3 regions of the Mesorhizobium sp. LMG17149 genome follow, and region 1 is predicted to be linked to each of the others. Evidence: riboswitches for the same ligand, from Rfam matches in the RefSeq annotation. Region 1 holds a riboswitch; each other region holds the start of a gene.
The links. A riboswitch is a leader RNA that binds a small molecule or an ion and turns the genes downstream of it on or off. The one in region 1 is predicted to bind cobalamin.

Region 1 (3,267 bases):
CGAAGAACTCCAGATCCCAGGTGAAATGGTAGCTCGCCATGGCGATCAGCGCGATGCCGCGCACGATGTCGATGGCGACGATGCGCTTTGGTCGATCCGGAACGGGTGCGGTCGGCGTTTGGATGCTCATGGTCTCGCATTCTGATTCAGCCCCGCTGGAGGACTATCACGGTTGCCCCGGACAAAAGAAGACCGGCAACTCTGCCGACAACCCGGATCAGCCGCGGCATTGGGCCAGTGCAGGGAAGCCTTTGGCCGGCTTCGCTTTTGCCGGATGCGCGTCGGTTTCCTCTTATTGGCGCTGGGATCGCCACGTCAGATTTGACCCGGTGAATCTGCTTCGGGGAAAGCAATGTCCACCCATGTGCGCCATCCGATCTGGCTGCCGGCTCTCAAGGCCGCGGACGCGCGCACCTTCGCGTCGCTCTATGCGGTCGAATCCTTCGCCCGTGCCACGGTGTCGAGCGTCATCCCGATCCAGGCCTACGAGATCCTGCACAACGAGCAGATCGTGTCGATGCTCTACACAGTCGTGGCGATGCTCGGCCTGTCGGTGACATTGTTCATGCCGATGCTGATCCGCCGTTTTGCCCGGCGCTGGGTCTACACATCAGGCGCCTGCCTGCTGGCCGTCGGCTCGCTGTTCTTCGTCACCGACACGCTTGCCGGGCAACTGGCCGGCATGCTGTGCCGGGTGATGGGCGCCAGCGCGCTGTCGATCACGCTCAATCTCTACATCATGGACCACATCCGCAAGACCGACTTCATGCAGGCCGAATCGCTGCGCATGGCGTGGTCGATGCTGGCCTGGACCGGTGGGCCGACGCTCGGCATCTTCCTCTACACGCGCTTCGGCATCTATGCCGCGCATGGTGCGGTCGCGGTGTTCGCGTTTGCCCTGCTGGCGCTGTTCTGGACCTACCGCCTCGGCGACAACCAGTCTATCCGTCCGGGCAAGACGCGCCCCGTCAATCCGCTCGCCAATATCGGCCGCTTCGTGGCGCAGCCCAGGCTCAGGCTGGCTTGGCTGATCGCCTTCGGCCGCTCCTGCTTCTGGACGACGTTCTTCGTCTATGGGCCGTTGTTCATGGTCATCACAGGTGAGGGCAAGCTGGCCGGCGGCCTGCTGGTTTCGGCCGGCAACGCGCTGTTGTTCATGGCGATTTTCTGGGGCAAGGCAGGAAAGCGCTTTGGTGGCCGCGGGACCATGACATTCGCCTATTTCGCCATGTCGGCCGCGCTTTTGGCGGCGGGCTTCGTCGGCGAAACCGTGCCGCTGCTTACCGGCGCCTTCCTGCTCTGCGGTGCCTTCTTCACCATTGCGCTCGACGCCCTCGGCTCGACCGCCTTCATGCGCTCGGTGCGCTCCTATGAAAGATCTCAGATGGCAGCGGTCTACCGCACCTATCTCGACTTTTCCGAGTTGACGCCGCCGCTGGTCTATTCGGTGGCGCTGGCCTTCTTCGGCCTGGGCTCGGTGTTCGTCACGCTCGGTCTGCTGGCGGCGGTCTGCGGCTTTGTGACGTGGCGCTATCTGCCGAAATCACTTTGACCTTCATGGCGCATTCGCAATGGTCACCGGCGGAATTTGGTTTGCCGGAAGCGAGGATTCTGCCTATAGTCACCGCTGTCGCCGGTTCCATTTTGGAGCCAAGAGGGAATGCGGTGAGGGCGAATTTCGCCCAATGCCGTGGCTGCCCCCGCAACTGTGTGCGGTAGTCCTCTCCATAAACCACTGAGGATTTTTTCTTCGGGAAGGTGGGGAAGGACGCTGATCCGTGAGCCAGGAGACCTGCCGGCGACAGGAAACTGACTTCGATGCCCTCGGGTGGAGGGCGAAAGGACAAGACATGACTACCGCTTCCGTCTCCCTCGGCACCTCCGTCTCCTCGCAGTCGCGCTTCATGCAGCTCGCTCTTGCCGCGCTGCTCGGCGTTTTCGTGATGGGCTTTGTCGGCTTCTCGCATATCGATGCGGTCCACAATGCGGCTCACGACTATCGCCATTCGATGGCGTTTCCCTGCCACTGACGAGGGGCTGACATCATGAACCTGTTTCGCAACGTCGTGTTCATCGCGGCGATCGCAGGGCTCGTGGCCGGCGTCGTCCTCGCCTGCCTGCAAGCCTATGCCACCGTGCCGCTGATCCTGAAGGCGGAAGTCTACGAACAGGCGGGCGGCGGGCATCACCATGACCATGCCGCTCCGGCCGCAACGGATAGCAATGCCATGAGCACAACTGCACCGGCGGGAGATGCCATGAGCTCTGCTGCCCCGGCGGCGGAAGCCGCTCCGGCAGACGAAGGCTGGGCGCCGGCAGATGGTTTCGAGCGTTTCGCCTTCAGCGTGCTTGCCAACATTGTCACCGGCATCGGCTTCGCCTTGATCCTGGTCGCGGTCTCCGAATTCGCCGGCGGCATCGGTGGCTGGCGCCAGGGCGTGTTCTGGGGCCTGGCCGGCTTCGCCGTGTTCACGCTGGCGCCTGGCCTCGGCCTGCCGCCGGAACTGCCGGCCATGCCGGCCGCCGATCTCACCCAGCGCCAGATCTGGTGGTGGGCGACGGTGGCGGCGACCGCCGCCGGTCTCGGCCTGATCGCGTTCCGCAAGTCGCTGCCGCTGGCGATCCTTGCCGTCCTGCTGATCGTCGCGCCGCATGTTGTCGGTGCGCCGCAGCCCGGCAGTTACGAGACGGCGATTCCGGAAGGGCTGCATCACCAGTTCGTGGTGGCGGTGACCGTGACCAATCTGGTGTTCTGGCTGGTGCTCGGCGCCGTCGTCGGTGTGGTGCGTGGCCGCTTCACCGGCACCGCGACCAGCCTGCGCGACAGCTTTGCCTGATCGCAAGACACTGACCTTCCTCATCGGCGGTGCGCGCTCCGGCAAGAGCGCGCACGCCGAAATTTTGGCGACCGCCTTGCCGCCGCCCTGGACCTATATCGCCACGGCGCAAGCCTATGATGACGAGATGCATGAACGCATCGCGTTGCACCGATCGCGGCGCGGCGAAGGCTGGACGACCATCGACGCACCGCTCGATCTCTCCGGTACGCTTGCCGCCTTGCCGGAGGATCGGCCGGTGCTTGTCGACTGCCTGACGCTGTGGCTGACCAACCACATGCTGGCTGAACACGATTTCGAGCTGGAATGCCGGCGATTGGCGGAGGTGCTGTCGCGGCCGCGCGGGCCCTGGTTCGTGGTGTCCAATGAAGTCGGCCAAGGTATCGTGCCGGACAATGCACTGGCGCGCCGGTTTCGTGATGCCGCCGGC
Region 2 (3,267 bases), on a different contig from region 1:
TTCCAGGATCTTTTGCTCATGCATGTCGTTGCCCCAAAACCGCTGCGCACTTTTGGGCGACAGGCATCAAAACGCTTCCGGATGCATGGCCTTGGCGATTTTGTCGATCGCTTCGATATTGGCGGGTCCGGGTGTCAGTTCGGCATAGCGCAGGGCGACGAAGCGCTCGTTCTTGACCGCGTCCGTCTCTTTCATGGCCGGATGGACCTTCAGGAAATCGAGCAGCTTCTTGTAGCCGCCGCCATCCTGGTAATCGAGCAGGATGAGGAATTGCGGATTGCGCGACGCCACCGTTTCCCAGTCCATGTTGCCCCAGCTGGTGTCCATGTCGGCCATGATGTTGTCGCCGCCGGCGGCTGATATCATGGCGCTGGGGATGGCGAACTTGCCTGCGGTGAACGGTTTGTCCTCGCCGGAATCATAGAGAAACACTCGCGTTGCCTTGCCGTTGCCGACCTTGGCGGTGATGTCGGCGAGCCGCGTCTTCCAGCCGGCAACAAGCTTCTCCGCCTCGGCCTCCTTGCCGAAGATCTTGCCCAGCTTTTCGACGTCGCCATAGAGCAGGTCCATCGAGGCGGCTGGACGGCTCTTGTCGAGATGGACGCAGCTTTCCGTCAGCACCAGCGTCTTGATGCCGTGCGGGGCAAGCGTATCGGGTGTCACCTCGCCGCCCGGCTTCATGCCGTAATACCAGCCGGCGAAGAAGAAATCCGGCTCGACCGCGACGAGGTTTTCGAGCGTCGGATATTTCGGCGCCAGTTCCGGGATCGAACCCTGCTCGGCCTTGAATTCGGGACCCACCTTGTACCATCCGGTGATGCCGGTCAGGCCGACGATCGACGGCTGCAGTTTCAGCGCGAAAGCCATCTCGGCCATGTTGAGATCCTGGATGACGGCGCGCTTCGGCGGTGCATCGAAGGTCAGCGGCTTGCCGCAGCTGTCGACCGTGACCGGGAAGGCCAGGGCTGTCGAGGCCAGCAGCGAGAGGACAAGCGAAAGGGCCAGGCGTTTCACGGGTTTGCTCCTTGTGGATGGGATTGGGTCGACTACGAAATGGCTTCAATCACGTCGGCGGCGCGGCACGGTTCGGCACATCGAACACCGTCAGTTCGCGGTCTTCGGTCGGATGGCGCAGACGCAGCACATCGATGCCGAAAATCTCGCGGATCAGCTTTTGGGTCAGCGCTTCGCGCGGTGCGGCGAGCGCTTGCAGACGGGCATGGTTCATCACCGCCACCCTGGTGGCGAACGGTGCCACCAGCGCCAGATCGTGCAGCACCGCGATCACCGTCATCTCGAAGCCTGCCACGAGGTCGAGCAGTTCGCCGCGGGCACGCGGGTCGAGATGGTTGGTCGGCTCGTCGAGGAACAGGATTTTTGGCTGCTGGGCGATGGCGCGCGCAAGTTGGGCGCGCTGGCGCTCGCCGCCCGACAGCGAGCCGATGGTGCGGCCAAATAGCGGCAGCAGGCCGGTCCGGCGCAGTGCATCGACGACGATCTCGCGCTCCTCGCTCCTACGCCGCAGCCCGGCGTGCGGAACCCGGCCAAGCTCGACATAGTCGATCACCGCCAGCCGCGGATCGGGCTGGTCGGTCTGGCCGACCACGGCAATGTGCAGCGCCCGTTCGGCGGCTGAAATCCTGTCCAGGCGGCGCCCGCCGAGCTTCACCTCGCCGGAGCTCGGACGCAGCATGCCCGACAGCATGCGCAGCAGCGTCGTCTTGCCGGCGCCGTTGGGACCGATGATGGCAAGGCGATCGCCGGCGGCCACCGAGAAGCTGACCGCCTGAACCAGATCCCGCCCATTCGCCGTGACGCAGAGGTCACGGGCTTCGAGAAGCGCTACGGTCATCGGCTGCTGCCCGCCGGCTTGCCGGGACGGCAAAGCGTATATACGACGATGCGATGGATGGAGCCGTCCAACTTTCCGTCACTTTCCAAAACTGGCGACGGAAGGAAGCTGGCGAACCGGCCGACAAGACCGGGATTCGCGTTTCCTCCCGGCACACCCCGTCCGGTCAACTCAGTGATGGCAGGTCTCCTGGCTCACGGGTCGTTGCGCCATCCAGCCTTCCCAGCCTTGCCGGCCAGTGGCATTCACGGATTTTGCTCGCCGCTTACAGTTGCGGGGGCAGCCACGGTCTCGACCTGAGCAGGCCTCACCGTGTTCCCTTTTCACCCCTCGCCTTTCGACTCGGGGACCATCACCGCTTCAGCGTAGATTTGCGCCGATCGCTTCGCAATGGATTTCTCGGACGGAGTGGTGGGCCAGCTAAGGGAAACAGGCATCGCATGCTCTCTTTATGTAATAATATAACATACCTAAGAGATGACGCCGGTCGCTGTCAAGCGAAAGCTCATGGGGCGGTTGGCCGGATGGCGACCGGCATCGGCGCAGATTGCACGGGATGCGCAATTTCGATCAAACTGGCCGCGCCAGGAAACGGCAGGATGATCTGGCCAATGCGAGGAGAAAATGGACCCGACCGAGAAAGCGCTGTGGTTCGTCGAAAGCCATCTGCCGGAGGCGATCTCGCTTGATGATGTCGCGCAAAGCAGCGGCGTGTCGCGTTTTCATGTGACGCGCGCCTTCGGCGCCGCCACCGGCCGGTCGGTGATGGGCTACATGCGCTCACGCCGGCTGACCGAGGCGGCGCGCAAGCTGGCGGGCGGGGCGCCCGACATCCTCGCCGTCGCGCTCGACGCCGGCTACAACTCGCATGAGGCGTTCACCCGTGCCTTCCGCGATCAGTTCGGCACCACGCCGGAACTGGTGCGCGCGCAGGGCACACTCGACAAGCTCGACCTCGTGGAGCCGATCCTGATGGACCAGTCCCTCCTCACCAATCTCGAACCGCCGCGTTTCGAGACCAGCCGGCCGTTCCTGATCGCCGGCCTCGGCGAACGCTACAGCTGCGAAACCAGCGCCGCCATCCCGATGCAGTGGCAGCGCTTCGGCCCCTATATCGGCAACATTCCGGGCGAGACCGGCGACGTCGCCTATGGCGTCTGCGTCAACGGCGACGATGCCGGCAATTTCGACTACATCGCCGGCGTCGAAGTGTCTGACTTCTCCGACCTGCCCAGGGACTTCTACCGGGTGCGGGTGCCGGCGCAGAAATATGCGGTCTTTGCCCACCGCGAACACATCTCGACCATCCGCCGGACGGTCAACACGATCTGGAACAAATGGCTGCCGGCCTCCGGGCATGAGATCGCGGACGCGCCGGAATTCGAACGCTACGGCCCCGAATTCGACCCGCGCAG
Region 3 (3,267 bases), on a different contig from region 1:
GGATCACGCCGCCCTCATGCAGCTCCGAATAGGGGCCTGGTTCGTAGGCCGGCGACAGGATGCCGAAGGCGTTTTCCTCGACGATGCGGCGGTCCTGGTCGTTGGTCTCGGTCCAGACATGGGTGAGCTCAGCGAGGTCGTAGTCGACGCCTTCGACCGCATCCTTGTGGACGAGCCATTTCGTCGTCACCGCGGTTTCCGTGGCACTGATCGGCAGCACGCGGAAGGTGACGGCGTGGTCGCCGAGGATATGGTTCCAGGTGGTCGGATAGTGGTAGAGCAGCAAGGAGCCGATGCGGTCGGTTGAAACGCTGTCGGACAGGTTCTTCTGGACCGCCCGTTTTCCCGTCATGGTGTAGCTGACGGCATCGCGCAGCAGCGGCGCGCGGGTGGCGCGGTACTGCCCTGCCGGATCGATGCGGAATTTGCTCGGCAAGCCTGATGCCTCGCATCTGGCCCAGTGCGCGACCATTTCAGGGTCGCTGTCGGCGCCTTGGACGCCGGTCACGGTCGGAGCCTCGGGGAAGGTCTTGCACAGTTCGGGGTGATTGGCGACGCAGTGGTAGCACTCGCGGTTGTTTTCCCAGACCAGCTTCCAGTTGCCCTTCTCGATGATCGTGCTCTCAAAGGCGATCTTTGCCTCACGCAAACGGTGCGGCAAAAGATAAGGTTCGATCATCGCCCGCATCGGCGCGAAATCCGCCGGCTCCCTGGCCAGGCAGATGAAGATGTAGCCGCCGACGCTCTCGCAGGCGACCGGCTTCAGGCCGAAATCACTCTTGTCGAAACCGTCGGCCATCTGGCGGGCAAACAGCAGGCGGCCGTCCAGCTCATAGGTCCACTGATGATAGGGGCAGACGAGCTTTGCCGCCGTACCCTTTTCCGCGTTGCACACGCGGCTGCCGCGATGGCGGCAGGAATTGTGGAAGGCGTTGATCTTGCCTTGCTGGTCGCGGACAAGGACGACCGGATAGTCGCCGATCTGCACGGTGATGTAGCTGCCCGGCTTCGGCAGTTCGCAATCATGGCCGATGAACAGCCAGTCGCGATACCAGATCAGCTCCATGTCGAGCTTGAAGTAGTCTGGATCGGTGTAGAAGGGCTGCTCCAGCGAAAAGCCTTGCCGGCGCCCCTTCAGGAGCCTCAGCATGTCGTTGCGGGTATCCATGTCCTGTCCTCAGTTTCTAAGGACTGAACTGGTGGTGATGGAGGAAGGATTGAAACGCAGGCCGGCTAGGTGCCGGACAGCGCTATCCACCTCTTGACCGCCCACCGCGATCAGTCGAGTCTAAAAATCTCGGGCTGGTTTCCGGGCTCTGGAGTTGTCCTTGCGGACCATCGCGACACCTTCCCAGGCAGTTGCCCAGTGGTCTCCCGTTGCGACTTGAACTCCACCACCGTTGCGGGGGCAGCGCCGGATTCTGACCGGCTTCCCAATTCTCCGCCTCGTCGTCACGAAGCGGCACCTGAGATGGGTATGATCTAACCACGATCGCTGGCGCGCCGTCGGCATGAAAACGACATCGTATCCATGCGGCGCGACACGGCATGCGAAACGTCACCGCAGATCGTCGCGGGCCGAAATCCCGCCTCCCGGGCGGCCATTTGCCGGCTGCGATCTTCCCGAATCCGACCCTTGGCGGGGGTCAAAAAAGGTTAACGGTTTCGAAAAGTGACTATTAGCTTGACCTAAAATCGAACCGAACGGTTCGTTTCTGTTGACGGTGCGTGCAGGACGGTGTGAACGCCGGGCCTTTGAAACAGTCAGTGATCCATCGGCTGGTTAAACTTAACATGCTGATATAAAGAAGAAAAATGTATCTCTAGATTCCCCTGGCACAATTTCAAGGTGTGGATTCATGGTCCACACGGAACAACTTCGTGATTGGAAAAGGCGGGGTTGCCCTCCCACATCGGGGCTGTCCGAACGACGCGATTTCATTTCCAAGACACGCCGCTAGACGGACGGAAAAAGACGATACTGGAGTACAAAAATGAAAAAGATCATTCTCACTGCCGCAGCCCTTCTGGCGATTTCCGGCAGCGCCTTCGCTGGTAGCGACCACTACGGTTCGAACGCCGCGGCAGCCACTGCTGTCGACAGCTCGTACACCGCTTCGACCAAGAAGTCGGAACCGGCTGCTCAGGCGCCTGCCCAGGGTGCTGACCACAACCTCTTCGGCAACAACTAACAGCCGATTCCCAGTCGACGGCGGGCTCGCCCGCTGCCCTGGCGAAATTCAGACATTCAGGAGTATTTAAGATGAACAAGATCCTCATTGCTGCCGCCGCCGTTCTGGCCATCACCGGCAGCGCTTTCGCGGGCAGCGACAACTACGGTTCGAACGGCGCCAACCAGCCTGCCGCCGCTGTGGACCAGTCGTACACGGCTTCCACCAAGACCTCGGAACCGGCTGCCGAGACACCCGCTCAGGGCAGCGACCGTAACCTCTTCGGTCGCTAAAACCAATTTCGCAAGCGACGGCAGCTGTGTCTGCCGTCTGGCGAAATCCAGAATTCAGGAGACTAAAATGAACAAGATCCTTATTGCTGCCGCCGCCGTTCTGGCCATCACCGGCAGTGCCTTCGCCGGCAGCGACAACTTTGGCTCCAACGGCGCCAATCAGCCTGCGGTTACCTCGGTTGACAGCGCGCATACGAGCTCGGTCCGCAACAGCGGTGGCCTCGTCGAGAAGCTGCTCAATTCGTCGGGCGACGTAGAGAAGTCCGCCCCTCAGGGCAGCGACCGGAATCTCTTTGGCCGTTAACAGCCGAAGCTGATCTTCAACAAAAGAGTGGCGGGCCTGGCCCGCCGCTCTTTTTGCGTCCAAGACGCGGTCCTGCGTCAGGCCGCCTTCGCTTCAGCCTCATGAAGGGCAAACGACCGCCCATCGGTGTCGAAGATATGCAGGTCCTCGCCATTGGCGCTCAGCCGCAATGTCGAACCGCGCTTGACCTCGACATTGCCGGGCAGCTTGGTCACCAGCGGCAGGTCGGCGCGACCGATGTCGACATAGACCAGCTGCACCTCGCCGAGCTGCTCGACATAGTCGACCGTCCCCTCGAACAGATAGTCCGCGCCGCTGGCGATGATCAGGTCCTCCGGCCGCACGCCAAAACTCACCGCAGCGCCCTTTGCCGAAGCCGGCGTCGCGATCGGCACGGTTGCCTTGCGTCCGCCGACATGGCTGACGACGGTCGGATTGCCTGATTTGTCGATGGTTGCGGGCAGGATATTCATGGCCGGCGAGCCGATGAATTGCGCAA

Region 2: linked by a shared signal. The riboswitch ahead of NP945_RS03440 (ABC transporter ATP-binding protein) and the one ahead of NP945_RS23585 (CbtB domain-containing protein) in region 1 are both predicted to bind cobalamin.
Region 3: linked by a shared signal. The riboswitch ahead of NP945_RS13630 (aromatic ring-hydroxylating dioxygenase subunit alpha) and the one ahead of NP945_RS23585 (CbtB domain-containing protein) in region 1 are both predicted to bind cobalamin.

The regions. Positions count from the first base shown of each region.
Region 1 covers NZ_JANIFL010000010.1:216,919-220,185, reverse strand. The annotation lists gene NP945_RS23595 (heparan-alpha-glucosaminide N-acetyltransferase) at 1-130, opposite strand, end outside; gene NP945_RS23590 (MFS transporter) at 353-1,552, shown strand; cobalamin riboswitch at 1,618-1,815, shown strand; gene NP945_RS23585 (CbtB domain-containing protein) at 1,851-2,030, shown strand; gene NP945_RS23580 (CbtA family protein) at 2,046-2,837, shown strand; gene cobU (bifunctional adenosylcobinamide kinase/adenosylcobinamide-phosphate guanylyltransferase) at 2,830-3,267, shown strand, end outside.
Region 2 covers NZ_JANIFL010000002.1:39,554-42,820, forward strand. The annotation lists gene NP945_RS03435 (ABC transporter substrate-binding protein) at 67-1,014, opposite strand; gene NP945_RS03440 (ABC transporter ATP-binding protein) at 1,064-1,852, opposite strand; cobalamin riboswitch at 2,014-2,221, opposite strand; gene NP945_RS03445 (AraC family transcriptional regulator) at 2,477-3,267, shown strand, end outside.
Region 3 covers NZ_JANIFL010000005.1:307,824-311,090, forward strand. The annotation lists gene NP945_RS13630 (aromatic ring-hydroxylating dioxygenase subunit alpha) at 1-1,168, opposite strand, end outside; cobalamin riboswitch at 1,283-1,485, opposite strand; gene NP945_RS13635 (DUF680 domain-containing protein) at 1,995-2,192, shown strand; gene NP945_RS13640 (DUF680 domain-containing protein) at 2,264-2,464, shown strand; gene NP945_RS13645 (DUF680 domain-containing protein) at 2,532-2,768, shown strand; gene NP945_RS13650 (ABC transporter ATP-binding protein) at 2,846-3,267, opposite strand, start outside.